3 regions of the Salinibacterium sp. UTAS2018 genome follow, and region 1 is predicted to be linked to each of the others. Evidence: riboswitches for the same ligand, from Rfam matches in the RefSeq annotation. Region 1 holds a riboswitch; each other region holds the start of a gene.
What was found. Region 1 has a riboswitch for thiamine pyrophosphate ahead of ESZ53_RS04630 (ECF transporter S component). Riboswitches for the same ligand answer to the same signal wherever they lie in the genome.
Positions count from the first base shown of each region.

Region 2: it holds a riboswitch for thiamine pyrophosphate, as region 1 does, so the genes downstream of both, ESZ53_RS13440 (MFS transporter) here and ESZ53_RS04630 (ECF transporter S component) in region 1, are expected to answer to the same signal.
Region 3: it holds a riboswitch for thiamine pyrophosphate, as region 1 does, so the genes downstream of both, thiM (hydroxyethylthiazole kinase) here and ESZ53_RS04630 (ECF transporter S component) in region 1, are expected to answer to the same signal.

Region 1 covers NZ_CP035375.1:965,070-974,645, forward strand. Annotated here, with positions in the region: gene ESZ53_RS04570 (DUF1801 domain-containing protein) at 1-142, opposite strand, end outside; tRNA gene ESZ53_RS04575 (tRNA-Arg) at 112-184, opposite strand; gene ESZ53_RS04580 (co-chaperone YbbN) at 219-521, opposite strand; gene ESZ53_RS04585 (oligoribonuclease) at 499-777, opposite strand; gene orn (oligoribonuclease) at 844-1,464, shown strand; tRNA gene ESZ53_RS04595 (tRNA-His) at 1,511-1,586, shown strand; gene ESZ53_RS04600 (CotH kinase family protein) at 1,703-3,181, opposite strand; gene ESZ53_RS04605 (metallopeptidase family protein) at 3,290-3,640, shown strand; gene ESZ53_RS04610 (hypothetical protein) at 3,687-4,301, shown strand; gene ESZ53_RS04615 (ATP-binding protein) at 4,298-4,822, opposite strand; gene ESZ53_RS04620 (energy-coupling factor transporter transmembrane protein EcfT) at 4,812-5,567, opposite strand; gene ESZ53_RS04625 (ABC transporter ATP-binding protein) at 5,564-6,991, opposite strand; gene ESZ53_RS04630 (ECF transporter S component) at 7,000-7,632, opposite strand; TPP riboswitch at 7,666-7,774, opposite strand; gene ESZ53_RS04635 (LLM class F420-dependent oxidoreductase) at 7,801-8,727, shown strand; gene ESZ53_RS04640 (DUF3097 domain-containing protein) at 8,775-9,576, opposite strand, start outside.
Region 2 covers NZ_CP035375.1:2,814,467-2,824,042, forward strand. Annotated here, with positions in the region: gene ESZ53_RS13420 (Ppx/GppA phosphatase family protein) at 1-247, shown strand, start outside; gene ESZ53_RS13425 (LLM class flavin-dependent oxidoreductase) at 244-1,281, shown strand; gene ESZ53_RS13430 (DUF4177 domain-containing protein) at 1,426-1,608, shown strand; gene ESZ53_RS13435 (DUF2165 family protein) at 1,614-2,129, shown strand; gene ESZ53_RS13440 (MFS transporter) at 2,238-3,584, opposite strand; TPP riboswitch at 3,575-3,684, opposite strand; gene ESZ53_RS13445 (iron-containing redox enzyme family protein) at 3,873-5,069, shown strand; gene ESZ53_RS13450 (CDGSH iron-sulfur domain-containing protein) at 5,066-5,272, shown strand; gene ESZ53_RS13455 (PPOX class F420-dependent oxidoreductase) at 5,293-5,682, shown strand; gene ESZ53_RS13460 (VWA domain-containing protein) at 5,971-7,716, shown strand; gene ctlX (citrulline utilization hydrolase CtlX) at 7,727-8,719, opposite strand; gene ESZ53_RS13470 (ornithine cyclodeaminase) at 8,726-9,576, opposite strand, start outside.
Region 3 covers NZ_CP035375.1:260,373-269,948, reverse strand. Annotated here, with positions in the region: gene thiE (thiamine phosphate synthase) at 1-390, opposite strand, end outside; gene thiM (hydroxyethylthiazole kinase) at 387-1,196, opposite strand; TPP riboswitch at 1,188-1,279, opposite strand; gene ESZ53_RS01275 (MDR family MFS transporter) at 1,557-3,092, shown strand; gene der (ribosome biogenesis GTPase Der) at 3,203-4,723, opposite strand; gene cmk ((d)CMP kinase) at 4,738-5,412, opposite strand; gene ESZ53_RS01260 (prephenate dehydrogenase) at 5,409-6,491, opposite strand; gene ESZ53_RS01255 (pseudouridine synthase) at 6,488-7,261, opposite strand; gene ESZ53_RS01250 (SMC-Scp complex subunit ScpB) at 7,248-7,886, opposite strand; gene ESZ53_RS01245 (ScpA family protein) at 7,876-8,742, opposite strand; gene ESZ53_RS01240 (ParA family protein) at 8,726-9,576, opposite strand, start outside.

The DNA.
Region 1 (9,576 bases):
CGGTGCGGCGACGTTCAGTCGGCACATCAGCGATGAACTGCTCGACGCTCACTGATGAATCAGCAGTCGTCTTCGGCGTGGGTGTCACGTGACCGACCTCTTCGTTGCGGGTGCCCTCGGCAGGATTCGAACCTGCGGCCAAGAGATTAGAAGGCTCCTGCTCTATCCCCTGAGCTACGAGGGCGGGGTATACACGTTAAACGATAGCGTGTCAGCAGCTAAACGGCTTTCGCAAGTGCCACGAGCATCTGATTGAGCGTCGGGGCGCCTTGCGCACGAAAAACTTCTTCTCCCGCCGGCGACACGATCACGATCGTGGGCGTGGATGTTATTCCGGCCTGCTCGGCGCGATCAGCCTCGCGGGCGACATCCAGTTCGGCATAGGTAACCGCGGGCACGAGGCGCGCCACCTCATCGAGAGTGCGGCGCGCCGCGGCACACGGGTCACAAAAAGCAGACGAAAAGAACAGCACTGTCGGCTGTTCAGAAGGTGTGCTGTTAGAGGTCGTTTCGTTCGTCAAGGTCTTCCAGAGGGTCGCTATCGGCCTGATCCCACGTGTAGGTCACATGAACTTTGTCGCCGACCTGCTTCGCTACTGGGGATTCGTAACGCAATTGCGTCTCCGAACCGACAGCGTCTGCAGCGATCAGGGTCACATAATCATCCCATCCTGCTTCGGTGGCAATGCGCGTGTCGTTCTGGCCGTTGTACGGGCCGCCGACAAAAAACACGATGTACTCGTCGCCGTGCGCGAGTGTGGGGGTTGTTTCGCTCATACCTCAGGTTTAGCAGATCAGAGTGGGCGAACGCTGGTGACTTTTCAGCGGCGGTAGAATCAATTCATGGCATCACACGCTGATTATCTGGTTTGGATCGACTGCGAGATGACGGGGTTGGATGTCGATATCGACGAACTCGTCGAAGTTGCGGTGGTGATCACCGACTACGACCTCGTTCCCGTTGACGACGGCATGACCATTGTCATCAAGCCCAGCGAGGCTGCACTCGCCAATATGGGTGAGTTTGTGACCGCCATGCACACGTCAAGCGGCCTCATCGACGAAATGCCGCTCGGCGTTTCTCTTGCCGAAGCCGAGGCCGCGGTACGCGACTACATTCAGCAGTACGTGCCGAACCCGCGCACCGCTCCGATGGCTGGCAACACTATCGGCACCGACCGCACGTTCCTGGCTAAATACATGCCGAGCGTTGATACTCACCTGCATTACCGCAGCGTCGATGTGTCGTCGATCAAAGAACTGTCGAAGCGCTGGTTTCCTCGCGTGTACTTCAACGCCCCCGACAAGAACGGTGGGCACCGCGCGTTGGCCGACATTCTGGAATCGATCCGCGAGCTCGATTACTACCGAAAAGCCGTGTTCGTAGGCGAGCCAGGACCCACGACAGAGCAGGTTCAGGCAATTTCTGCTGACGTAGTGAACGGATTCGCCTCGCGGCTGTAATACACTTATAGAGTTGCTTGTCGCCGCAGGGCGAAAAACAACCTTGGTGGGCGTAGCTCAGTTGGTAGAGCGCTGGCTTGTGGAGCCGGATGTCGCGGGTTCGAGCCCCGTCGTTCACCCCAAGATAATGAGGCCCAAACCCTCGAAACGAGCATTACGTCTCGCGAGGGTTTGGGCCTCATTCTTGTTTCCCGCTAATCCCTTGCTGAAAACAGAGGCGTCGTCTGCCGGGACCTGATCAGCGCCCGCCCGGCCGTGTGCCGCCTTGAGCGCCGCGCCCGTCTGTTGTGCTCGCTTTCACTTCTCCGGAGGCGTACTCGAGAAGGGCCGCACTCTCAGACTCAATGACCGCGCTATCGACAAGATCTGCCGCGTCATCCGCGAGGGTGTCGGAAAGCGATTCGACAATGCTCTCGAACTGCCCGCTCCCGAAGAGTTCCTCTTGCAGCTCACTTAGGGCGTTCTCGTACAGTGCGGCAAACTCTGAGGACTCTAAGAAGCGCGTGGTGAGGATGTTATTGCCCTGCTGAGCGTTTCCACCCGCTTGCGCGCCATCATTGCCGTCAGCAGGAAGGCCACCAGCCGGAGGACCGCCGGGCAGCTCACCCTCGGGTAGCTCTCCTTCCGGAAGCGCGCCCTCGGGTAGCGCACCTTCACCAGCGTCGCCGCCCGGTGCTGCACCACCCGGTGCTTGGCCGCGAGCGGCCTCGCCACCGGGGGCCCCTCCGCCGGCTTCGTTCACCACACCGAACGCGAGATTGTGGTCCCACGCGACGACAGTCATCAGCCCGGAATTGGGGTCGTAGTACAGGTAGGAGTTGTTGCCTGGCCCATCGATGTCGTCAAAGTTGTTGATGAGATCTTCGATCGCGAGATACCGCGCGAAGGCTTCCACGTCGAGCACAGCGGGAAGCTGGCTAACGAATTCTTCGTCAGTGGTGTTGTTCACGACATCAAGAAAGTCGACCAGCGGCTCGTAGTTGTCTTCGCCGACTTCGCGATCAAACACCTCGGTGTAGAGGTCAGGGTCGTCGCCCAGCCAGGAATAGTCACCCTCGCTCTCGGCCTTCCAGAGGATGCCGTCATCCGAGGGCAGCAAACCGGCGTCGTAGTTTCGCTCGAGCCACGATTCGTTGGGAACCGCGACGATCAGACGCAGAGCGTCTTCACTGCCGTTCACCGAGAACGCGGATTCAACTGACTCTTCGGTCGCTATCCCTGCCGCGCTCAGCAACTCGAGCGCCACAGCCTCATTGAGCGAAGTTTCGGTGTTGTTAGTCCGCACCACAAGATCAGTAACCCCGTCGATGCTTTGCGTCTCGACGTACTTATCGAGACGGATTCTCCAGGGCAGTTCTTCAATGGGAGTGTCCGCCGTGACACCACTCAGGCTCGAGTTTCCCTTGAGCTTGATGCCGACCTGCTCGTATGTCGTGCCGTCGATGACCACCGTGGCTTCCACCCACTCTTTGTCGCCAGAATCAAGGTAGGTCTGCAGCATTGCGTCGACCGCGGCGCTATCCACATCAATTTCGATGGAGTGCACAACCGCGGCGTCGAAGAATGAGCCCGAATCGCTCGTGAGACTCACGTTCACAAAATCGGTGGTGCCAGTGCCGCCGCTGACGGCCTCGCTGGCGCCCACGGAGCAGCTCGCGAGTGTCAGGGTGAGGACGACGGTAGCGCTGACTGCGCCCCAGAACTTTTTTCTTTGCATGACGGCGACGCTAAAGGCACTTTCTATTGGTTTGCTAAGACGCAAGCGGGAGTTTGATCGGAGAAGTGTGGGAGCACGAGGATGCGTGCCGCCTGACAGGATGGACTCATGGAGAATCTCGACGAGCAACAGTTCGAAGCGCTCGTGGTTGAGGGGCTCGACGCGCTGTCCGACGACATCGTCGATGGCCTCGACAATGTTGTCTTCGTGACTGAAGATCGGCCTGAAGACGGCTCGCTCTCAGTGCTTGGCCTCTACGACGGCGTCGCTCTGACCGAACGGGGACAGTACGGCTTTGGTGAGCTGCCCGATCGCATCATTCTCTTTCGTGAACCGCTTCTGGCTGTCAGCGAGTCCCTCGACGAGCTGAAAGAACAGATTCACATCACTCTCGTTCATGAAATCGCGCACTATTACGGCATCGACGATGAGCAATTGCATGAACTCGGGTGGGCGTAGCTGTCGTTGGGCGGTCTAACGGTCACAACCGCGTAGGATTTCGTGAGTGTCACGAACCTCAGGAGGATTGATGATGTCGAGCAAGCGCGCGAGTGCGCTAGTGATAGCCCCTGCGATCATGCTGGTGCTATCCGGCTGCGCCCTGATCGAGCCTGCGGATACCAGCGAGCCGCCGACGGCGATGGAGGTGTGCGCGATGGGTCATACGTGGACTCTCGACACGGCCGACGCGTCAGAAAAGCTCCTCGCTGAACTCGACTCCGAAGATGTGCCGGCTAGCGCTGTCGAGCCGACTGGCGGTCAAACGCTGACCTGGACGAGCAACGGCGGAATCACGATCGACTCTGATCTCGTGTTCACGATCACCGCTGAGCCTAAAAAAGACCAAGTCATGACCATTACGCAGTCGTATACCGGCACGGTAACGGGCCAAGCCCTCATCAATGTTGATGTCGCCATCCCCCACAACTGGGATGTCTCCGAGTACACCGTAGAAACTGCCGCGACGCTCGACGACGAACCGGTAGAGGAACTGGAGTACACCATTCCTCGTAGCGATTTTGACGACGTCGTCGGGCTCATCCTCACGTGCGAGGCCGACGCGATGACGATCAACCCCCGCGGAACCGATCTCACGCAGTTGTGGACGAAGGCGAGCTAGCCACGCTCAAACCAGCGTGAGATATCGACGCCGTCGACAATCTCAGCCGCAAGTTCTCGCGGTTGCTCGCGCGCCATAAAGCTCTGCTCGTGCCGAGCCCAGCGCTCCCAGTGCGGGGCGTAGGTGTCGCCATCGCGATCGAGGGCGCGCTTCTTTCGCGCTACATCATCGAGATCGACCCAGATGCTGTGATCGACGAGTGGCTTCGAGGCCCGGCTCAGCGAGCCGATGCCTTCAATAACGATGGGGCGATCACCGTCGAGTTCGTGCCACGCGCCCGCCGAATCGGTGGCCCAGTTCCATTCTTGCCACCGCAATTGCGTGAGAATGCACGGAATAATGCTGCTCGTGGCATCCAGCCCATCCCAGCCCGGGTACAAGTCATCGAGCTTGACGAGTTGAACCTCGGGCCACGCGGCCGCCATCGCTCGGCCCAGCTCGGTTTTACCCGAACCAGACCGACCATCGATGAGACAGCGCCAGCGTGGCGATGGCAGCGGTCGCGTGACGTCAGCCGACAATGAGGTTCCAACTTCCCGTAAGCACGGCCACCACGGTAGCGGTAACGCCCACGAGAAGCCCGACGAGCAGAGTGAGCCACTCTGCTGCGCCCCAGCGTGATTCTCGCGCCCAGGTGCGCTGCTGAGAGCCGCCAAAGCCTCGCGCTTCCATCGCGATGGATAACTTGCTTCCGCGCCGAATCGACAGCACCAGCAGCGCGAAGGCCTGACCCGCGAGTCGACGGAGCCTTCCGCGATCAGCGACGCCGCGAGCGCGTCGAGCCAGCTCTAGCGAGCGCCAGTCCTCGAGAAAGAGGCCGACCATCCGCACCGCAGCAAGCGCGCCGAGTACGAAACGATCGGGAAAATGTAGCCGCTGGGCAAGCCCGTCGGCGAAGTCCGTGGGATCAATCGAGATGAAGAGCACCACCGCGGGCAAACCGATCGCGAGCACCCGCAGAAACGTGGCGAGAGCCAGCTCGATCGAGCCGTCGCTGATGCTGATCAGCAAGAATTCGAAGTACACCTCGCCGTCGTAGCGCCCATAGAGCAAGATCGTGAGCGCGGTAAGCGGCGCCGCGATCCAGACCGGCAGGGTGCGCAGCCAGAAACGCTTCGGCTCGATGCCCAAGAACGCGATAATCGCAAGCTCGAGCACGAGAGCCGTCGCCGCGGAAACCCAGTCGATCGTGAGGATGAGGAAGAGGCTCACAATGATCCCCGCTCCAAGCTTGGCCACGGGGTTCACGGGCGCGATGGGGATCATTCGAGCACCACCGTAGAGTCTGCGAGCGCGGCGACAAACTCGAGATCGTGACTGACCGCGATCACGCTGCTGCCGTCATCCACGAGCCGAGCCAGCAGTGCGAGCAGTTCGCTCCATGTACGCGAATCTTGGCCAAACGTGGGTTCGTCGAGTACCAGAACATGCGGGCGCGTAGCCAGGGCGGTAGCGACACTGAGGCGACGTTTCTCGCCCCCCGAGAGCGTGAACGGGTTGGCTTCGGCAAGCTGCTCGAGACGGAGCCGCGTGAGTAGCTCATCGACCCGAGCATTCATTTCAGCCGCCGAAAGCTTCAGCGCCCGCGGTCCCACTTCGAGCTCTGCGCGCACCGTGCTCGTCAAAAACTGGTGCTCCGGGTCTTGAAACACGGTACCGATTCGAGTGAGCAGTTGACGCGACTTCCATCTGATCGGATGCGGGCCCGCCCCGTTTGCGAGTGCGAGGCTCGCGACCACGGCACCGTCTACCGGTGCGAGTAGTCCGCCAAGGGTCAACGCGAGCGTGGACTTACCGGCGCCGTTGGCACCGGTAATGGCGAGCGCGTGGCTGCTCAGGATCTCGCGGTCGAAGGGTATTCCGAGTGCTTTCTTCGCGCGCCCAAATGCGAGGCTTTCCGCGGTAAGGACGGTGTGCTGCTCACCGCGGGCTGCGCGCTGGGGGCGCGGCGGTGGGAACTCCGGGATCCAGACCCCGCGAGCAGCAAGCTCCTGTCCTTGGCGCGAGAGAACCTCCGAAGGTAGCCCGTCGGCGATGACTCCCCCGCCGGCTGCGAGCACAACGACACGATCGACAACTTCGCTCCACACCGACACGCGATGCTCGACCACGACGATCGTGGCGCCGGTCGCTTCGGCGACCCGGATGACGGCATCCCGAACCTCGGTAACCCCAACGGGATCGAGATTGGCGGTTGGCTCGTCGAGAACGATGAGCCCCGGCTGCATCGCGAGTACTCCGGCGAGCGCTAGACGCTGCTTTTGCCCGCCCGAGAGCGCGCTCGTCGAGCGATCGAGAGCGACGTCGAGGCCGACCTGAGCGAGACTATGGCGCACCCGCTGCCAAATCTCGTCGCGCGGCACACCAAGGTTTTCGCAACCGAAAGCAACGTCGTCACCGACGCGTTCCAGAATCACTTGACTATCAGGGTCTTGAATCACGAGCCCCGTGCGGCCACGAATGGATGCCGGATGCTCGCCATCGACAAGAAGTGAGCCTTCTGACTCACCTTCGTCGTCACCGACTACCCCGGCAAGGGCATGGAGAAAGGTCGATTTTCCTGCCCCGGATTCGCCGAGGAGAAGTACACGTTCGCCCGGTTCAATGCGCAGGTCGAGCCCGCGCACCGCCCACGCGAGCCTGCTGGAGTGGCGCCACCCCCATCCTTCGACGGTGACGCCAGCAGGCACTGTGGGGGTCAGACCCGCTTCGCAATCTCGCGACCGGCACCGAAACGGTTGAGCGCGCCGGTGGCAGCAAGACCACGCGTGGCAAGCCACGAGAGTAATCCGGCGATGAGCATTCCGCCGACGACGCCAGCGATCGCGTAAATGACAATGAAGGGCAGTGCTGAGCCCGGGTACCAGAGCAGCAAGTCGGTGATGACCATGGCGAGTCCTGCTCCGGCGCCGGCCAGAATGGCGCCGCTGACCCGCCAGTTTGCGTAGAGGAACGCAGCGAACACGATCTCGGCGCCCACTCCTTGGGTAATACCGCTGACGAGGGTGAGGATGCCCCACTGATTGCCGATGAGGGCCGAGACCGAGGCTGCGACGACTTCACCATAGATTGCGGCGCCCGGCTTACGAATAACGAGCGCGGTGAGAACACCGGCGAACAGCCAGAAGCCTCCGCCGATCGCTTGGAGTCCCGGGAGCAGCGCCGAAAACGGTGCCAGTGCCGGCGTTGACGCCACGTTCCAGACGACGAAAATCAAGCCGCTCGCGACGCCGATGACGCTGGCCACGACGATGTCGATGACGCGCCACTGAAAGCGCGATCCCAGGGTCGAGGTGGTGGACGAGGGTGAAGATGGTGCTGTTGTGGTCACTTTCGTGCCTTTCACTAGTGAATGGCACGGGTTTCAAGAGTGTCTGCTCCCTGCGCTGGCATGATCCAGATCAGGTTCGACGGTCGAAGCTTGGAGAAGCTCCCTCTCAGCCCGGCTCACCGGACTCCCGTGTTCGCCACCCAGTCTAATCATCAATAGGCTCGGGGTATGGACTTCCGCATCTTCACAGAGCCTCAGAACGGCGCCAGCTACACCGACCAGCTTCTGCTCGCGCAAGCGGCAGAGCAGCTCGGCTTCACGGGCTACTTTCGCTCTGACCACTATCTGACGATGGATGACCGCAACGGTGGCATGCCTGGTCCGACAGATTCCTGGACCACGCTCGCCGGTCTCGCGCGGGAGACCTCAACTATTCGCCTCGGCACGCTCGTCTCGTCGGCGACCTTCCGGCATCCGGGAATTCTGGCGATTCAGGTCGCTCAGGTCGACGACATGTCGGGCGGGCGCATCGAACTCGGTTTGGGCACGGGGTGGTTCGAGCGCGAACACGCCGCCTACGGTATCCCCTTCCCGGCAAAGCGGTTCGGGATGCTCGAAGAACAGCTCGACGTGATCACGGGCATCTGGGGCACCGACCCCGGAAAGACTTTCTCGTATGAGGGCAAGCACTACCAGTTGAGCAACTCCCCCGCGCTGCCGAAGCCCACGCAAGACCCGCTACCGATCATTATCGGCGGCAGCGGCCCGAGCCGTACGCCAGCGCTCACGGCTAAGTTCGCCGCCGAATACAACGCTGGCTTCGCCACTATCGCACCGCTCAAGGAACGCATCGACCGCGTGCATGCCGCGTGCGAGCACTGCGACCGCGACCCATCGACCCTCGTGCTCTCGATAGCCGGAACGACCGCAGTCGGGGCCACTGACGCTCAAATCGACGCTCGCGCAACCGCAGCCAACAGCACCCCCGACGCGTTGCGCCTCGGGGGCTTCGCGGGGACCGCAAGCGAAGTGGTCGACAAGATCTCCGAGCTAAAAGCCCTCGGTTTTACCCGGGTCTACTTTCAGATCATGGACTTTCACGACCTCGACCAGCTCGACTTTCTCGCGCGCGAAGTACTCCCCCAGCTCGACTGAGCGACGGCACATCTGCGAAGCGTTGCGCTCGCTAGCTAGCTAGCTAGCTACGATTCTTGGTCGACCGTAACGAAGTCGATCAAGTGCTCGACGCGGCCCAACAGTTCAGGTTCGAGATCGCCAAAGTTCTTCACTTTCGACAGGATGAACTGCCAGGCGCGCGCGATATCCGCTTGATCGTCATGAGGCCAGCCGAACGCCTCGCAGATGCCGTGCTTCCACTCAATCGTGCGGGGAACGGTGGGCCACGCGGCGATTCCGAGACTCTGAGGTTTGACCGCCTGCCAGACATCCACGAACGGGTGCCCGACTATCAGCGCATACTTGCCGTACTTGCCGCGGCCCACAGCCTCGGCAATTCGACTCTCTTTTGAGCCCGGCACAAGGTGATCAACCAAGATGCCCAGCTTGCGTTCGGAGTTGGGCGCAAAGTCCGCGACAATCTTCTCGAGATCGTCGATACCCCCCAGGAACTCAACGACGACTCCCTCGGCTCGCAGGTCATCGCCCCACACCTTTTCGACGAGTTCGGCATCGTGGCGACCCTCCACATAAATGCGGCTCGCAAGCGCGGTGCGGGCGCGCTGCTCTGGCGCGGCGAAAGAGCCCGACGCGGTCTTGCGAGTAGCCGTCTCACCGGCTTTGGGCACGGGCTTTATTAGCTCGACCGGCACGCCATCGATCAGATAGCCACTTCCCAGCGGGAAGGCACGGGAGCGCCCGCTGCGGTCTTCCAATTCCATGAGGCCGTCGGTGAAGCGCACGAGTGCACCGACGTAGCCGTCGGCAATGACTTCGACGACCATGTCTCGCTCGATCGCAACCTTCGGAAGAACCTTCGGGCCGCGC
Region 2 (9,576 bases), 1.1 Mb from region 1:
CTGCGAAGCGCTCACCCTCATGCCCCGCGCCGAACGCGAAGCGCTGCCCTATATGCACCCCGGTCGCGTCGACGTGATCGCCTCGGGTGCCGTCATCTGGGCTACCGTACTGCAGCGAGTGGCGGACGCCGCGACTGCAGTGGGCCACCCGCTCGAGTGGGTCACGACCAGCGAGCACGACATCCTCGACGGTGTCGCCCTCTCGCTCGGGAATAGCGTGAACGAGCCACCGGTTTCGCCCGTATGACGAAAATCGGGTTCCTCTCCTTCGGGCACTGGCACGACGTCGAAGGGTCGCGCACCCGCACCGGGGCTGACGTGTTGCTGCAGGCAGTGGAACTTGCCGTTGCGGCTGAAGAAGTTGGCGTCGATGGAGCGTACTTTCGAGTGCACCATTTCGCGCGTCAGCATGCATCGCCTTGGCCGTTGCTCGCCGCGGCGGCTGCCCGCACTAGCACCATCGAACTCGGTACTGGCGTCATCGATATGCGGTACGAGAACCCGCTAGCGATGGCGGAGCTCGCTGCGCAAACAGATCTCATTTCCGCGGGGCGGCTACAGCTGGGCATCAGTCGAGGCTCACCCGAAACAGTGATGGACGGATGGCGCGCGTTCGGTCATACGCCGGCAGCAGGCGAGAGTGATGCCGACATGGCGCGCACTCACACGGACAAGTTTCGCCGTGCGATCGACGGCGAAGGGCTCGCTCCCGGCAACCCTCTGATGATTGGCACGAGCGCTCTGCAGCCGATTCAACCGCAAGCGCCCGGACTCAACGAACGCATCTGGTGGGGCGCAGGTACTCGTGCCACAGCTACTTGGACGGCTGAGCAAGGGATGAACCTGATGAGTTCCACGCTTCTCACCGAAGACACCGGAGTTCCCTTCGATGAGCTGCAGGCCGAACAGATTTCGATGTTCCGCGAGGCGTGGGCGAGTGCCGGTCACGACCATGCGCCACGGGTCTCCGTGAGCCGCAGCATCCTGCCCATCATTGACGATGAGACCGAGTACTACTTTGGTATCCAGGGGCAGGTCGAGCAGCGCGATCAAGTAGGCATGCTCGGCGGTTCCCGCTCGCGTTTTGGCCGCTCCTATATTGGAGCACCCGACGTCATCGCCGCCGAGCTTGCGCGCGACGCGGCGGTTCAGTCGGCCGACACCCTGTTGGTAACCGTGCCCAACCAGCTCGGAGTCGAGTTCAATACGCGTATCCTCGAGGCGCTCGTGAAGCACGTGATGCCCGTAATCGACGCCGAGGTTGCGCCCTCGATCGCGTAGATCTCCACCGGTGCTCGCTGAGCGGCCTCACCTCAACTCTGAAGTGGTCTACTTCCTATAATCAACTTTGATTACGGGGCAATGTTGGCGCTAGAGTGACGGCGAGATCTGCGGTCGGGCGTGAGCGAACTGTGAAGGTAATTTATGCGTAAATACACATTTGTCAGCGTGCCTATTAGCCGCCGCCGAGAGGGCCTCTCGCAGGCTGAGGACTATCAGGAGATAATCCGCACTCACGCAGCGGACGGTTGGAAGTTCGTCCAGGCGATCTCGTTCGAACAACACGTCGATCCTCGCATCGACCTCGTATTTACACGGAAAGACTAAATTTCATGAAGCACCCTCTTCGCCTTCTTCAGGCTCTCACTCTGTTCTTAGCAGGCACCTTTGGGCTGTTCGTTTTCGCGGGCAACTTGATGGACTACGACTCCAACTTCCAGTTCGTTCGTCACGTGCTCTCAATGGACACCACCTTCGAAGGCAACGCGCTCATGTGGCGGGCTATTGAAAGCCCAGTAATCCACCACATCGCCTACATCGGCATCATCATCGCCGAGGGCCTCTTTGCGGCCCTCGGCGTCATCGGCGGTGTGAAGTTGTTCCGCCTTCGCGACGCATCCGTTGCCGCGTACGACAAGGCGCGCATCTGGGGCTACGCCGCGTACGGCCTGGGGTTCCTCATCTGGTTCGTCGGGTTCATCATCGTCGGTTCCGAGTGGTTCGCCATGTGGCAGTCGTCAATCTGGAACGGCAAGGACACCGCGATGGGCATCAGCACGCTCTGGGCCGGCTTCGCTGTGCTCCTCGCCATGAACGAGCCCGCTCCGGTTGCCGAGAGCAGCAAGTAACAGCAACTAACTCTGGACCGTCCGGATGCCGGTCGCGCGAGTATTACTCGTCGCGCGACCGGCATGTGGGCGGTCTTCGCTTATTTCCGCACTGCACGGGGCGAAGGTCTACGTGAGCGCCGAGCCGCTAGCGTCCAAATCAACCCGCGCCGTCTCGGGCCCGAGGAACGCCCCGACTGCGATCAACACTCCGCCGAGCGCGAGTAGCGCAGCCACGGCACCCTGCTGTCCGAGCACACTCTGCAGCGCGGGCAAGTAATAGGGATACAGCGCCGGGATCACAATCGACAGGCTGTACCCCACGCCATACCCGCTCGCCCGCACCGCGGTGGGGAAGCGCTCGACCAAGTACGCGCCGACTGGCCCGTACGCCGACACCGTTACGACTTGCAGCACGACGATTCCCAGCACGAGTTGCCCAAGACTGGGGGCCGCAAACACTGCAAGAAAGGCGAGCGGCCCGCCCACAGCGGTCAGCACCCCGAATCCCATAAAGAAACGCCGCCGCCCGGTGAACGTCGAAAGATGCCCGCACGCTGCCATAGTGAGAGCGGATGCCGCGGTGCCGATCATCATCGCGAATGACAGTGCTCGGCCATCCAGAGCACCGCTCGCACCCAACGCCCCCGCGCCGGAACCAAGCTGCCCGGCCAGCACTGGAATCGCCATGTTCGTGAGCAACCAGAGCCCGCTCATCATGATGAACACCTGCCAGAGCGCACGACGGTGGCGACCCACCAGAATTTCTTTCAGCGGATTCGCGCGCTGCACCGGTCGTTGCCATTGCGGCGATTCCTCGACGCGCGCACGGTAGTAGAACAGCATCGTGAACGCGAGCAGTGATCCAAGCACGAAGAGCGTTCGCCAGCCCCACTGGTTATAGGCGGCGGCATCGAGCACGCTCTGCAGCACGAACACCAGGCCCGCGATCGAGGCGTTGGCCCACGGCGACATCCACATGATGAGCCCGCTCACGAGTCCCCGTCGTTCGGGCCGCGACCACTCCATGGCGAGCGGGATCGCGGAGGTGTATTCGCCGCCGAGGAAGATGCCGCCGACAAACCGCAGCAGCAGAATTGCGGCCAGAGTTCCACCGCCCAGCACGGTGTGATCGGGAACGAGCGCGATCAGCAGCGTCGTGAGGGCAACACCGAGCAGGGCAACTTTGGTGGTCGCGGTTCGCCCAATGCGGTCAGAGATCGACCCGAAGATCGCGGCACCGACGGGCCGCCCCAGAAGAGTCGCGACGAAGATCAGCCCCGCGTTGCCGATGAGGTTGTCCGAACCAAAGAGCTGGGCGGATGCCGGGGCCAGCGCGATGACCGGCAAGAAGATATCGAACTGGTCGACATAGTTGCCGAAGATGCCGCCGCGCACCGCACGTCGAGTGCCGAGTGGTGGCTTGGTTGCGACAGCGATGTTAGACGCACCAGCGTGCGAGTGAGATGAAGCCATAGACCGTTCTTCCTTCGCCGGCATTACCCGGTAGGTTCAACGGTCGAAGCTGCGTCAGCTTCCTCTCAGCCCGTGCCAGCGGGCTCCCGTGGGGACACGCAACAACTTAGCATCTGCCACTAGGCCGCCCAGTTGAACGTTCTCAGTGAGCTTACTGAGAAATATTTGGGAGCCCGGCAATTGCGTTGACGACCGTGTGCGCTGTTGGCAATATTGGTTCACTCACGAAGTTGATCAGGCAATTTGGGTGCCTGATCCGAAGACTTCGGATGAACTGGAGAGGTCATAATGCACCCCACGGAGAACTCTCCCGCGCGCGATGCTGTTCCCCACAATGGAGGAGCTCACGACGCAAACAGCGCCACGCGACTGTGCGAGAACTGGCATGACGAAGAAATCGAACCGCGCGGGCCTATTAGTTCGCTGCTGATCCCTGCGTTCGCCAGCGCGTCGGCACCACACACCATTGAGGGGCTCGCCGACGAAGTTGCTGCAGCCATCGCGAGCGGGCGCGACCTTATTCGCGACGACGACGTGCAACTCGCTCTCTACCTTCTCTACGGTCTGTATTACGGCAGGGTCGTCGACAACGGCGATCAGTGGGAGTGGCACGTCGATACCATTGCGGCCCGGCTAGATCTAGAGCGGGCTTTCGAAGCCCAGCTTCGCGCTCTGGTTCCCGCTTCCGAACTTCCTAACGCCGCCGCCGAAGACGTGGCTCAAGCGCTTTTCGCTCTCACGGCGCCTGATCCGGATGCGGGGCCAAGCCTCTCGCGCCACGTCGCGAAAAACCTCACTCAGGAACAAGCTGTCGAGTTCATGGTGCAGCGCTCGATCTACACGCTGAAGGAGGCTGACCCACACTCGTGGGCGATCCCGAGGCTGACAGGGCGCGCGAAGGCGGCGCTCGTCGAGATCCAAGCTGACGAATACGGCAATGGTCGACGAGAACGGATGCACTCAGAGCTGTTCGCGCGCTCGATGCGTGGCATTGGTCTCGACTCGCGCTATGGCACGTACGTGAACTTCGTCCCGGCCATCACGCTCGCCTCCTTCAACATGATTTCGCTGTTCGGTATGAACCGTCGTCTCCGCGGCGCCATCGCCGGGCACCTGGCCGCGTTCGAAATGACGTCGTCGATCCCCAACGGACTTTACGCTCGCGGCTTCCGCCGTCTTGGTTTCGATGAGAACGTCACCGAATACTTCGACGAGCACGTTGAAGCGGATGCCGTGCACGAGCAAATTGCCGCCCGCGACCTCGCGGGTGGGCTTGCCGAAAGCGAACCTGCGCTGCTCAGCGAGATCTTCTTCGGAGCGCGTGCGTGCCTGCTTATCGATGATTGGGTGGGGGAGCACATTCTCGAATCGTGGGTGGCTGAGAAATCGTCCCTGCGTAAGCCGTTCCCCTTTGAGGCGGTGCTGGCCGGCCGCGACGAAGGCGAGGAGAGTTCGGCGGGCGCTGAGGTGGGGGCAGGCCGATGACGGCTTCAGGCAACACAGACGACGTCGAAATCACGGCGTGCACGAACGGTCCGCTTCTAGTGCGTGGGGAGATCGACCTTCGCTCGGCCGATGGCGAACCTATCGAGCAGGTCCGCAATACGGTCGCCCTCTGTCGGTGTGGCGTATCGGCGATCAAACCGTTCTGCGATGGCACCCACAAGCTCATCAATTTCAAGGCTTAGCGCCGCGGGATAATGGAGTCATGACCGCCGCTAACTTTTCCACGCTCGCCGCCGAGACTTACGTTTTGGTCACCACGTTCCGCAAGTCGGGGGAGCCGGTGTCGACTCCGGTCTGGGCGGTGGGCGTCGGCGATCGATTGCTGGTGACGACGGCGCCCTCGTCGGGCAAAGTAAAACGCATCCGCCACACCTCGCGAGTGGAGATCACTCCGTGCGACATGCGCGGCAATGTTTCTGAGGGTGCAATTGCGGTGCGAGCGACGGCCGCAATTCGCAATGACGAAGCGACGTTGGATGCCATGGATGCCGCTCTGAAGCAAAAGTACGGTGCCAAGTACGCGGCCATTCGTCTCGCACAAAAAGTTCGTGGCACCGCAGGGCAATCCGTGGCGGTCGAAATCCGTCTTTAGGATCGCTGATACCGGCGCACAGCGCTGGCGGGAGGTTGCGCGCACGGGAACAAGCGGCGCCTTAAGCGCTCGCGAATGGCGGAAAACTTCGTAACTCTTTCTTGCTCATTCGTCTGATTTCGAGCGTGTTTTTGTGGGTTGCCTCAGTTTTTCGTCGCAAAAGTGAGAAATTCCTGTGCACACCCGTTTCATTGACGCGAAATTGTGTCAGTATTGTATAAGCCCCCGAAAGGGGGTCAACTCTTGGTTCCCCCGAAGCTGAGAGCACCCGTGATCGATGGAGTTCCCGTGACCCGACCTCGCCACCGTTCCAGAACGCTCAAATCCTGGTTTATACGTGCAAGCACCCCTGTCCTCGCTACCCTGCTCACCCTGTCCCTCGCTGGCGGTGGGGCGCTCGTCGCGCTCGCAGCTCAGAACAAGCTCGATGATTTCGTCGCTCAAACTTTCGGCTGCCCGAACGCCACCGAGCTCGCGGTAGTGACCGATCCCACTATTTCTTCGACCGTTCAGACGGTGGCCAACGCTTTCAACGCGGAGCATGTCGGGCAGTGTCTGGCCGTGAAAATCGTCACCCAGAATTCTGCTGACACCGCCGCTTTGCTCGCCTCCGGAACCTCAACCGGTGCGGATGCGTGGATCCCCGATTCGCACGTCTGGCTCAACCGGGTAGAGAGCACAGCGACAGCGCTCGGCCGCGAAGTGCCCGCGACGCAGGAGTGGGACTCGATCGCCACGAGTCCGCTGGTACTCGCGACCCCGGCCGTCAAGGTCGCAGAGTTCGAGGCTGCCGAGGTGGGATGGGGAGCCATCCTTGCTGGCCGCTATCGCACGCTGCTTCCCGACCCTGAGTCATCCGCATCGAGCATGATCGCGCTGGCGACCCTCAACGACCTTTCGGCGGAGGGCGACCCGAGCGACTTTGACCAGGTTCTCACCAACCTTGGGCGGTCCATTCCCGACTCGACAAAGGCTGCGTTTGCCGAGCTCCAAATCTCGGACTCACGAATGGTCGCTCTCGCTACTGAGCGTGAGATCGTCGAACACAACGCATCGAATCCCGACGAGCCGCTCGTCGCGCTGTACCCCGCTGAAGGAACAGTCGCCCTTACCTACCCCTTCGTCGTCGTCGAGAACTCGACTGTCACCGAGGTCGAACTATCACGAATGACCGACGAAGAGCGCGCTGCCGTCGAGGATACAGAGACGACGCGCACGACTCTGCTTGAAGAGTTCGCAGACCTTGTTCGCGGTTCCTCGCAGGTTCTTAATGCGGAGGGCTTTCGTGACAACGCGGGAGAGGGCGAGATTCTCGCCTCGGGCGTGATCGCGGCCCCGGTCGAGACGAAGAGCGTTGGAGATACTGATGAACTCGTCAGCATCCTGCGTAACTGGAACGCGCTGAACCTGCGCTCGCGCATCCTTACCGTCGTCGACGTTTCGGGATCCATGCTCGAGCGAGCATGGGATGGTCAGCGCCGCATCGAGATGTTCCAAAACTCGGCAGAAGATGCATTCAGCACGCTCTCCGAAGATGACGAGCTCGGAATGTGGCTCTTCTCCAAGGAGCGAGTGGGTACGGAAGACTGGGAAGACGTCGCGGGTATTCGCTCGATGAACGACCCCGAACACGTCGAAAATCTGCAGGCGATCATCGACTCCTTGCCCTCGCGAATCAGTGGCTACACCGGGCTCAACGATTCTGTGTTGGCCGCCGTGACGCACGTTCGCGAGGACTACAACCCTGACAAGGTCAACTCAGTAATGCTTATTACTGACGGTCGCAACGAAGACGACAACGGCATCTCTCTCGAGAAACTCCTCGAAGAATTGACCGTCATGATCGATGCAAACCGAGACGAGCCTGTTCCCGTGGTGCTCGTTGGAATTGGTCCAGACACCGACGTCGAGGCGATGCGCAAGATCGCCCAGGCCACCGGCGGAACGGCGTACCAAGCAAACAACCCCACCGAGCTCAGCAACGTGATGCTCGAGGCGTTGTCCCAGCGCGACTGCCGCCCGAACTGCAGCTAGCGAGACGCTCTTAGGCTCCTGCCGTCGGGGCTGTTTCGGCAGAACCGGCGGCGGGCACGCCTGCCGCAACATCCGCGGCCATGCGTGAGCGGCGATCCAAGTGGATGCCCGCCACCATGCAGCGCACCGAGCCGCCAGCCAGCTCGATTGTCGGAATATCGAGAGGCACAATCTCGCAGCTCGCTTCGATCACCGATCGCTGAGCGGGCGTCAGGCTCTTCAGCGCCCGGCTCGAAAGTGCCAAGATGCGACCGTTGGTGCCCTTGAGTTCGAGCGCATTGCCGGCGAAGTTCGCAATCTGATCGGCCGTGAGGTCGATCAGGGTGCGGCCGGGGGCTGTCAGGCGCTCCGCCATCTCCATTCGGCGGTCGCCCGACGCGATCAGGTCGAGCCCGATCATGGCGAAATCCGTGGCGATGCACATCATGACGTTGGTGTGATAAATCGGCACCCCGTGGCTATCGCGTGCTTCGAACATCATCGGCTCGTAGCCAAACGATGCACAGAAACGCTCAAGCGCGAGCGGGTTTGCCCGGTGTGATTCCGCCGCGTACGCCACCCGGTTGGTGTGGTCAATGACCATCGCGCCGGTGCCCTCAAGGTAGATACCGTCGTGCTCAAGTCCGGAGTAGTCCACGACATCCTGCACTCGAAAGTCGTGCTTCAGCATCTCGATTACGTCGGGGCGACGTTCAGTGCGACGATTCGGCGCATACATCGGGTACACCGCAACACGGCCGCCACTGTGCGTGGAGAACCAGTTATTGGGGAACACGCTGTCGGGGCGCGAGCTCTCGGTATCTTCGAACACGTGGATGTTCACGCCGGCGTCACGCAGAGTCTCGGCCACCTGAGTGGACTCGTCGTACGCGGCGCGAGCAATCTCATCCGGTGTTCGCGTGGGGTCAGTCGACTGGAAGGCGTTGTCGCCCGCGGTCTGGCTGTTCGGCGTGAACCGGTGCGGGCGGATCAGTACTGCGGCGGAAGGCGCCTGAACGCTCATTGACGGTTACGCGGTAAGCGCGGGAGCGCGGGAGACGAGAGAGAACAGGTCTTTCGGGTCAGCCGGGTCAGCGATCAGATCGAGATCAGTCGCATACTCGGTGCCGCGAACCGCGTCGAAAACGTAGCGCAAGGCAGAGAAGTCTTCGATCGCGAAGCCGACCGAGTCGAAGAGCGTGACTTCGTCGGCGGAGCTGCGGCCAGTTGCGCTGCCCGCGAGAACTTCCCACAGCTCAGTGATGGGGGAGTCCGCGTCGAGCTGCTGAATTTCGCCCTCGATACGGGTCTGCTCGGGGAACTCCACGAAAACGGTCGCGTTCTGAACGATCGCCGCTTCGAGTTCAGTCTTGCCGGGGCAATCGCCGCCGATGGCGTTGAGGTGCATGCCGGGTTCGATCATGTCGGCGGTGAGGATCGTCGCGTTCTTCTTGTCGGCGGTGCACGTCGTGACGATGTCGGCACCGGCCGCAGCATCCGCGGCGGAGGTGGCGCGCACGATGTCGAAGCCGAGCGGCTCAACGTTGCGAATGAACTTGTCCATCGCAGCAGGGTCGGTGTCCCACACGCGCAGGCTCGTGATGCCAAGGCCAGCGCGGAAGCCGAGAGCCTGGAATTCGGATTGCGTACCCGTGCCGATGAGGGCAAGCACGCTGGAGTCGGGGCGGGCGAGTGCGCGGGCGGCCAAGACCGAGGTTGCCGAGGTGCGCAGTGCCGTGAGCAAGGTCATCTCAGAGAGGAAGGTGGGGTAGCCGTTGTCGACGCGGGCGAGCATGCCGAGCGCGGTGACGGTTTGGAAGCCGAGCGCGGGGTTAGCGGGGTGACCATTCACGTACTTAAAGGCGTACGTTTCGCCATCAC
Region 3 (9,576 bases), 700 kb from region 1:
GCTCAATCCGACAATGGCATCCGGCCCGACAAGGGCTCGAACTGATGACACGGGCAAGTCGTTCTGCCCCACATGCACTCCGGCCACTTTGGCACCCATCTCGCGGGCCGCCAGGTACACGTCGACACGGTCATTGACGAGCACGGGCACCTTTCGGGCCACAGCAGTGGAAACCCTCAGGACGATGTCGAGAAATTCGTGGGCGGGAGTGTCCTTCTCGCGAATCTGCACGACGGTGACTCCCCCGGCGACGGCCTCATAGACGAGGTCGACAAGGTCATGTCCGGCCGCGCGGGCCTGGGCTGAGTCCGTCACGAGATAGGTCGAGAGGTCGAAGCTCTCGCGAAAACCGTTGCCTACCGCTCTCCCGTTCTCTCGCACGCCGCTCACGCGATCACCGCCCGTTCTGCAATGTCGTCTACTGACACTTCGCTCAGTGCGTCCAGCAGAGCCACAGCGAAGCTTCCCGGCAATGCCGAACGCTCTGCCGCGAGATCAGCCGCTACCGTGTACACGCTCGTCGCCGCTACTGCCGCGGTCAACGCATCCGGAGTCACCGCCGCAAACGCCGCCATGATCGCTCCAAGAGCACAGCCGCCACCCGTCACCTTCGTCAGCACCGGATGCCCGTTGGTCAGTCGCACAACACTCACGCCATCGGTCACGAGGTCAGTCGCTCCCGATACCGCGACAGCGCCGCCGGTCACCCGCGCGAGCATCTGCGCGGCGGTGAGTGCGGCATCCACACTGCTCGTGCTGTCGACACCCCGGCCGCCGGCACCAAGCTCGGCGAGCGCCAAAATCTCGGAGGCATTGCCCCGCACAATCGACGGCCCCAGATCACGCAGTCGATACGCCAACGGAGTCCGCACGGGCAGAGCACCGATAGCCACGGGGTCGAGAACCCACGGCGTTCCCGCAGCGTTGGCGGCCGGTGCTGCCTCCAGCGCCGCGGCGCGCTGCTCTTCACGACAGGTACCGAGATTGATGAGCACTCCGGACGCCACCCCCGCGAACATACCGGCTTCTTCCGGAATATCCACCATGGCCGGCGCCGCTCCGACAGCGAGCAGAGCGTTAGCGGTGAAGCCCACCACCACACTATTGGTGATGCACTGCACGAGCGGCGATGTCGATCTCACCGCCTCGAGCGCGTCTTGGGTGGCGGTCAAAAAGTTTGGTGGCGTACGCGACATGCACGACATCCCTTCGCTAGTTCTAACTAGATCAGGTTCGACGGGTGTGTTCTCAGCCCCGCAGGGCACCCCGTGTCACAAGTTGTGCCTCCACGATAGCGGTTCACGCGGATCCTCGGGCAGTGGTACTGCGCCCACCTCAGTAGCCCACTCCTGGACCACTTCCCACCCGCATACCGCCTGCTTATGCCCCGCATCCGCCGCGCCGTGAGCCGGTTTGCCGCCGACTCCACGCAATCGGGATTATTTTGCTGTCGGATGTCGTTGCACTGAGCAAGAATAAAGATGACGACTGATTTGTGCGCCCTTTCGACCCCGGCTGCTGCTTCGTCCTACCGCTTGAGACACGACAGGATTTTCATGACCAGCACCGCGCCGATTACCGGCAGTATTCCCCTCGCCCCACCCGGAGCGAGCTCATCGTCGAGCTCTGCGGCGGGCGCCGTCGACAACAGCGGTCGCAACCGTCTCGTCATCGCGCTCATGCTCGCGGCAACCTTCGTGGTGTTCCTCAACGAGACGTCGCTCGTCGTTGCCATCCCCCGCATCATGGAAGACCTCAAGATCGAGCCGAGCACCGCGCAGTGGTTGTCAACGTCGTTCATGCTTACGATGGCGGTAGTGATTCCGATTACCGGATTCCTTATCCAACGCTTCACGACCCGCAGCATCTTCATCGCTGCCATGACGCTCTTCACCGCGGGCACACTTCTGGGCGCGATCGCCCCCACCTTCGCGATCCTCATCGTCGGTCGCGTCGTTCAAGCCTCGGGTACGGCCATCATGCTGCCGCTTCTCATGACCACCGTCATGACTCTCGTCCCCCCGGCCACCCGCGGTAAGACGATGGGTAACGTCTCGATCGTCATGTCGATGGCTCCCGCCGTCGGCCCGACCGTCGCCGGTCTCGTCCTGGCCGTCTTCGACTGGCGCTGGGTTTTCATCGTCATGATCCCCATCTCGGTCACCGCACTCATCCTCGGCATCACCAAGGTGCGCAACGTCACGGATCCCCGCAAGGTGTCGATCGATGTACCCTCGGTCATCCTCTCCGCCGTCGCCTTTGCGGGACTCATCTACGGCCTCTCCAGCCTCGGCGAATCAGCCAGCGGAGAGGTGCTGGTTGCCCCCGCTATCCCCATCGCTGCCGGAGCCATCAGCCTCGCGCTATTCATCATGCGCCAGCTCACGCTGCAGAAGACCGACAGTGCACTGCTCGACCTTCGCACTTTCGCCGCCCCCGGGTTCGCGATCTCGATCGGCCTCATGATGGTCATGATGGCCGCCCTGTTCGGCACCATCATCCTGCTCCCCATGTTCACTCAAGACGTGCTCGGCCTCGAGCCCATCCAGAGTGGCCTTCTCGTGCTGCCCGGTAGCCTCATGATGGGAATTCTCGGACCGATTGTGGGCCGCCTCTACGACAAAGTTGGCCCGCGCCCGCTCATGATCCCCGGTGCCATCGTCGTGAGCGCCGCCCTCTGGAGCTTCACGATGCTCTCGGAGAACAGCTCGCCGTTCATGGTCGTCGCCATTCACGTTCCCATGAGCATTGGCCTGGCCTTCATGTTCACGCCGCTCTTCACGTCGGCACTGGGCAGCCTCAAGCCGCATCTGTACTCACACGGAAGCGCCACCATCGGCACTGTGCAGCAGCTCGCGGGCGCCGCCGGTACCGCGCTGTTCATCGCGCTGCTCACCGTGCAGTCCGTCGCGCTGGCCGCCGAAGGGGCACCCGATACCGAGGCTCTCGCCGGGGGCGTTCGTCTCGCCTTCATGGCCGGCGGAATCATCTCGCTGTTCGCGATCGTCGCCACGTTCTTCGTCAAGCGCAACGACGCCGAGGTTGACGCCGAGGCGGATGCCGACGCGAACGTCGCACCGGTCGCACACTAACGCTCGAGCGTGAGCGGCAGCCCACCGGCATCCGCTCACGCGCTGGTTAACGCCAAACGGCGAGTCACTCTCCCAGGAGAATGACTCGCCGTTTAGTCGTTACGCCGAACCTACTTGCGCTTGCGCTTCTCACGCACACGCATGTTGACCTGGATGGGGCTGCCATCGAAGCCGAAGATCTCGCGCAGTCGACGCGTAATGAATCGACGGTACTGCGGGTCCAAGAATCCGGTCGTGAAGAGCACGAACGTTGGCGGGCGGCTCGATGCCTGCGTACCAAAGAGGATGCGCGGCTGCTTGCCACCACGAAGCGGGTGAGGGTGCTCCTGCGTGAGTTCAGCCAGAAGCGCGTTGAACTTACCGGTCGCAATGCGGGTATCCCACGACTCCAACGCCAGCTCGAGAGCCGGAACCAGCTTCTCCATGTGACGACCGGTCTTGGCCGAGATGTTTACGCGAGGAGCCCACGCAACGTGCGCGAGGTCCTTGTCGATTTCACGCTCGAGCAGGTCGCGACGTTCGTCGTCGAGAAGGTCCCACTTGTTGAAGGCCAGAACGAGCGCACGGCCCGATTCGAGCACGAGGTCAACAATCTTGAGGTCTTGAACGCTGAGCGGCTGGCTCACGTCGAAGATCACAACGGCAACTTCAGCCTTTTCCAGTGCGGCACTCGTGCGCAGCGTGGCGTAGAAATCTGCACCCTGGGCAAGAGCAACACGACGGCGGATGCCGGCGGTGTCGACGAAGCGCCAGAACTTTCCGCCGAGCTCGATCTGCTCGTCGACCGGGTCGCGAGTCGTGCCCGCGAGTTCGTTGACAACAACGCGCTCTTCACCGGCGGTCTTGTTGAGAAGGCTCGACTTGCCCACGTTCGGGCGACCGAGGATAGCAACGCGGCGCGGGCCACCCACTTCTTCCTTGGCTACATTCGAGATCTTCGGCAGCACCGTGAGCACGTGGTCGAGAAGGTCAGCAACACCGCGGCCGTGAACGGCGGATGACGGCCACGGCTGACCGAGGCCGAGGCTCCAGAGCGACGCGGCATCCGATTCCTGATGAACGTCGTCAACCTTGTTGGCAACCAAAATCACGGGCTTGTTAGTGGCGCGAAGCATGCGCACAACGTGCTCGTCGGTCGAGGTGGGGCCAACCGTGGCATCCACTACGAAGAGAACAGCGTCGGCGAGGTCGATAGCGATCTCAGCCTGGGCAGCAACCGAAGCGTCGATGCCCTTAGCGTCGGGCTCCCACCCACCGGTGTCCACGATCGTGAAGTGACGGTTGTTCCACTCGGCCTTGTAGTTCACGCGGTCGCGAGTAACACCGGGGGTGTCCTCGACAACGGCTTCACGACGACCGATGATTCGGTTAACGAGAGCCGACTTGCCGACGTTCGGGCGACCAACGATCGCGAGAACGGGCAAAGCGGGAAGGTAGTAGATGGCATCCGGGTCGTCGGATGCAGAATCCAGAACCTGAATGTCATCGTCGTCGAGGTCGTAGTCGCTCAATCCGGCGCGAAGGGCGGAGGTGCGCTGGGCAGCCTCTTCTTCGTCCATGCCGGAAAGTCGCTCGACGAGATCCGGGTTCAGCTCGGGAAAATCGTCTGCGGCGGGCGAATGATCGGCCATGGGTAGTCCTTTGTTTACATACTGGAGCGAACGAAACTCGCGACGGCCGTCACGGTTTGATCGAAGTCAAGATTGGTGGAGTCAATGGTGATGACTCCATCGGCGGCGTTCATGAAGTCCACGACTTTGGAGTCCTGCGCATCTCGATAACTGAGTTGTTGCGCCGTTGTCGCGCTCGATTCTCCGGAGAGTTCAGCCGCACGACGTTCCATCCTAGCTTCTTCGCTGGCTGTGAGCAGAATTCGCGCTTGAGCATCCGGTGCCACCACCGTCGTGATGTCTCGTCCTTCGACCACAATTCCGGGTTTTTCGCTGCCGGCAATGATGCTGCGGAACAGGTCGACCATGTACTGACGCACCTCGGGAACCCGGGCGATGTTCGAGACAACCCCGGTGATACGAGGTTCGCGGATGTCGTTGGTCACGATCTCCGAGTCGACCTTCACAAAGTAGTTGTCGGGGTCGATACCGATGGAGTACTCGAACCGCGGGAGCGTTTCGATTACGTCACTGGGGCCCAGGGTGTCTACACCGCGCTCGAGGCAGTGCAGCGCGAAACCGCGGTACGCGGCACCGGTGTCGAGATAGTCAAAACCAAGTTCGCGAGCGGTGGCCTTAGACACACTCGACTTTCCGCTGCCAGCGGGGCCATCCACAGCCACAACAACAAACGACGGATTCTTATTCACGCGAAAGCCCCTGCAATCTTCCAACCGCGAGACGAGAGCTCGCGGGCCAATGTGCTTTTTTTCTCCGGCAGTACCGAGATCTCAGCCAGACCAAATTGTGCGCCGGGTGAGTGTTCCAGCCTCAAGTCTTCCATGTTGACATCGGCCTCGCCGATTTCGGTGAGTAGGCGGGCAAGCTCACCGGGCTTGTCATCCACCATCACGACGAGTTGGCTAAAGCTCTTGCTCGTTCCGTGCTTGCCGGGAATTCGTGCCACTCCAGCATTACCACCTGCCAGCACTTCGGCGAGAGCGCGGCGTGAACCCGGTGCATCCGGATTTTCAAGGGCGGTGATCGCGCCGCTGAGTTCGCTCTGCAGTTCCCGAAGAATCTCTGCGACGGGGCCAGCATTCGCGCTCAAAATCTGAACCCACAGTTCCGGGGCACTTGAAGCAATGCGAGTTGTGTCGCGCAGCCCCTGACCGGCGAGGCCTACAGCCTCGTCGGAAGCGTCGGCCAAACGGTGAGCAAGCAGACTGGAGACGATCTGCGGCACATGCGAGACCAAAGCCACCGCATCATCGTGCTCCGATGCCGACATCAGCACCGGAATCGCGCCCAGCTCGATCACGAGATCTTCGACCGCTCGACGGTTAAATGGCGTCCCACGGCCAATCACCCAGGGGCGACCAATAAACAGGTCGGCGCGCGCCGAAATAGCGCCACCACGTTCGCGTCCCGCTAGCGGATGAGAACCAACAAAACGATCAAGATCGACACCGAGGGCGATGAGCTCGTCCAACACGGATACCGCGACGCTCGCGACATCCGTCACCGTGGCTTGCGGCCACGCCATGAGTTCGCGCGCGACAACCTCTGCCGTGACGTCGGGCGGAACCGCCACGATCACGAGCGTGGGCTTATCGTCCGCCTGCGGTGCACGACCAGCGCCGTAGTCGATGGCGAGCGTCGCGTTACTGCGCGACGCATCGTGCAGAATCACGTCTACACCCTTGGCCCGCAAGCCGTGGCCGATGCTGGCACCGAGCAGCCCCGCACCAACGATGCGAACTTGCCCGGTGATGCGGCCTAGATTCACGAGCGCTCCTCGGCGTCACGGGCGATCGTCAAAACCGCACCCAGCTCCACCTTGGTGAGGTTACGAGTCTTGCCCACTCCAAGACTTCCGAGGTTGAGCGGACCGAACTGGCGACGAACGAGTTCGACAACGGGGTGGCCAGCGGCCTCCATCATCCGTCGCACGATGCGGTTGCGGCCCGAGTGAAGGGTGAGCTCAATCATGGACTCGTCGTTCACGGCGCGGCCGATGACGCGAGCCTTGTCGGCGGCGATCACTCCGTCTTCGAGCTCGATGCCCTTGGTGAGTTGCGAGACTGTTTGAGCGCTCACTACACCTTCAACCTTGGCAATGTAGGTCTTCGTAACACCGAACGAGGGATGCGCGAGCACGTGCGCGAGTTCGCCGTCGTTGGTAAGCACGATGAGTCCAGACGTCTGCACGTCGAGACGGCCCACGTTGAAGAGTCGCTCGTCGTAGTTGCCGGTGAACTGCTGCAGGTCGGCGCGACCGCCCTCGTCTGCCATAGAGCTCACGACGCCAACAGGCTTATTGAGCATGACGTAGCGCTTGGTGGTGTCGAGCTGAATGGCTGAGCCATCCACCGTGACGCGGTCGGTCGGCTTGACGCGGCGACCAGCTTCTTCGACAACCTTGCCATTGACCGCAACACGGCCCTGGTAGATCAAATCTTCTGACACCCGGCGGGAGGCAACTCCTGCCGCGGCCATTACTTTTTGAAGGCGTTCGCCCTCGGGGTGAGTGGCGCCTGCGCCATTAGCGTTGTTCATCAAAACCGTCCGAACCATCAGATAAAAGTGGCGAGATGGGAGGCAATTCGGCAATGGAGTTGATCCCCAATTGCACGAGCATGAGCTCCGTTGTTTCGTAATGGATGGCGCCCGTCTCGTTGTCGGTAAACGCCTCCGTAATAAGTCCTCGGCTCAGCAGTGTACGCACTACTGAGTCAACATTCACCGCGCGCACGGCAGCAATTGCCCCACGACTGATCGGTTGCTTGTACGCAATCACTGCGAGAGTCTCCAACGCGGCCTGACTCAAGCGCGACGGATTCTGCGTATAAACGAAGTCTCGCACCGCCGCGTCGTAGTCGGCGCGCACGTAGATGCGCCAGCCACCGCCCACTTCGCGAAGCTCAAAACCACGACGGGGGCCCGCGCCTTCGCCGTCAAAATCAGCCCGCAGCGCGGTGATCGTCTGGCGGATCGCGGCCACGGGAGCGTTCAGCGCGGTCGCCAGGCTCACGATGCTTTGCGGCTGATCGGCCACCATAAAGATCGCTTCAAGGCCGCGAGCGAGATCAACAACGGGGCCGGCGGCGAGTTCTTCTGCTGTCGGCTCGGTGTCGGGCTGCTCGGTGGGCAGATTTTCAGTCGTCGCGGTGTCAGTTTCCATAATCAGCTCCCAGATTAGCGAGGCTATCGTCTGACCAGTGTTCCGCTGTCCAACGGACGGTGAGTTCGCCCAAGGGTTCGATCTGCTCGAACGCCACGTTCGAGCCGCGATACAGCTCCAGCACCGCCAAGAAGCGGGCAATGACCACGCCCTTGAGCTCGGCGCCGGCGATGAGCTGACGGAACGTCATCGGCTCCCCCGCGCGCAACAGCGCGACGACGTGCGCCGCCTGCTCTCGGATGCTGATGAGCGGGGCGTGCAAATGGTCGAGCCCCACGCTCGGAATCTCTCGCGGCGTGAACGCCAGCGTCGCGAGGGCAGCAAAATCATCGAGGCTGAGGGTCCACACGAGCTCGGGAGTTTGAGTGCGGTACTTCTCCTCCAAACGAACTGACCGAACCGTCCGCGTGGCTTCAACCTCAAAGTGCGAGCCAAACCAGTCACTGGCCTGCTTGAAGGCGCGGTACTGCAACAGGCGAGCGAAAAGCAGGTCACGCGCTTCAAGAAGGGCAAAGTCTTCGGCGTCTACGAGCTCCCCCTGAGGCAGGAGTCCCGCCACCTTCAGGTCGAGCAGCGTGGCAGCAACCACCAAGAATTCGCTGGCCTGATCGAGTTCGTCGATGTCATCCGAGCCATCGGGCGACTGAAAATTACGGAGGTACGCGATGAACTCGTCAGTGATCCTCGAGAGCGAGACCTCGGTGATGTCGAGTTCGTGTTTGGTGATGAGCGAGAGCAGCAGGTCGAAAGGACCGTTGAAGTTGCTGAGAGAAACCGAGAATCCTTCTGCGGGAGTCTCGATTTCGTCGGCGCCGTGTGCCGAAGGCGCCTCGACGCCGCTAGGCGACGGCGCCACGGGCAATCAGCTCTCGCGCCACTTGGCGGTACGAGTGTGCCGCTGAGTGGTCGGGGGCGAAAGTTGTGATGGGGGCTCCGGCAACGCTGGCATCCGGGAACTTCACCGTGCGACCAATGACGGTCTCAAGAACATCGTCACCGAAGTTTTCGACAACGCGCTCGAGTACTTCACGCGAGTGGAGGGTGCGAGCGTCGAACATGGTGGCCAAGATGCCGTCGAGCTTGATCGCCGGGTTGAGCCGATCCTGAACCTTTTCGATCGTCTCCACGAGCAGAGCGACACCGCGCAGGGCGAAGAACTCGCACTCCAGCGGGATAAGCACGCCGTGGGCGGCCGTAAGCGCGTTGACAGTGAGCAAGCCGAGTGAGGGCTGGCAGTCGATCAGGATGACGTCGTAGTCGTCACTAACCTTGCGAAGAACGCGGGCCAAGATAGTTTCGCGAGCGACCTCATTGACGAGGTGCACCTCAGCGGCCGAGAGGTCGATGTTGGCCGGGATGACGTCGAGGCCGGGAACGTTCGTGTGAACAATCGCTTCGGCCGGATTCTTGATGGAGCCGAGCAACAGGTCGTAAATCGTGGGCACATCGTGCGTCGGAACACCGAGGCCAGCAGAGAGCGCACCCTGCGGGTCAAAGTCGATGGCGAGAACGCGGCGACCATACTCAGCGAATGAAGCGCCGAGGTTGATAGTGGTCGTTGTTTTGCCGACGCCACCCTTCTGGTTGCACAGAGAAATGATGCGTGCGGGCCCGTGGCCGTCGAGCGGCGGGGGTTCCGGAAAGTTGGTGATCGGGCGGCCGGTTGGGCCCATTGCCGGAACATCCAACC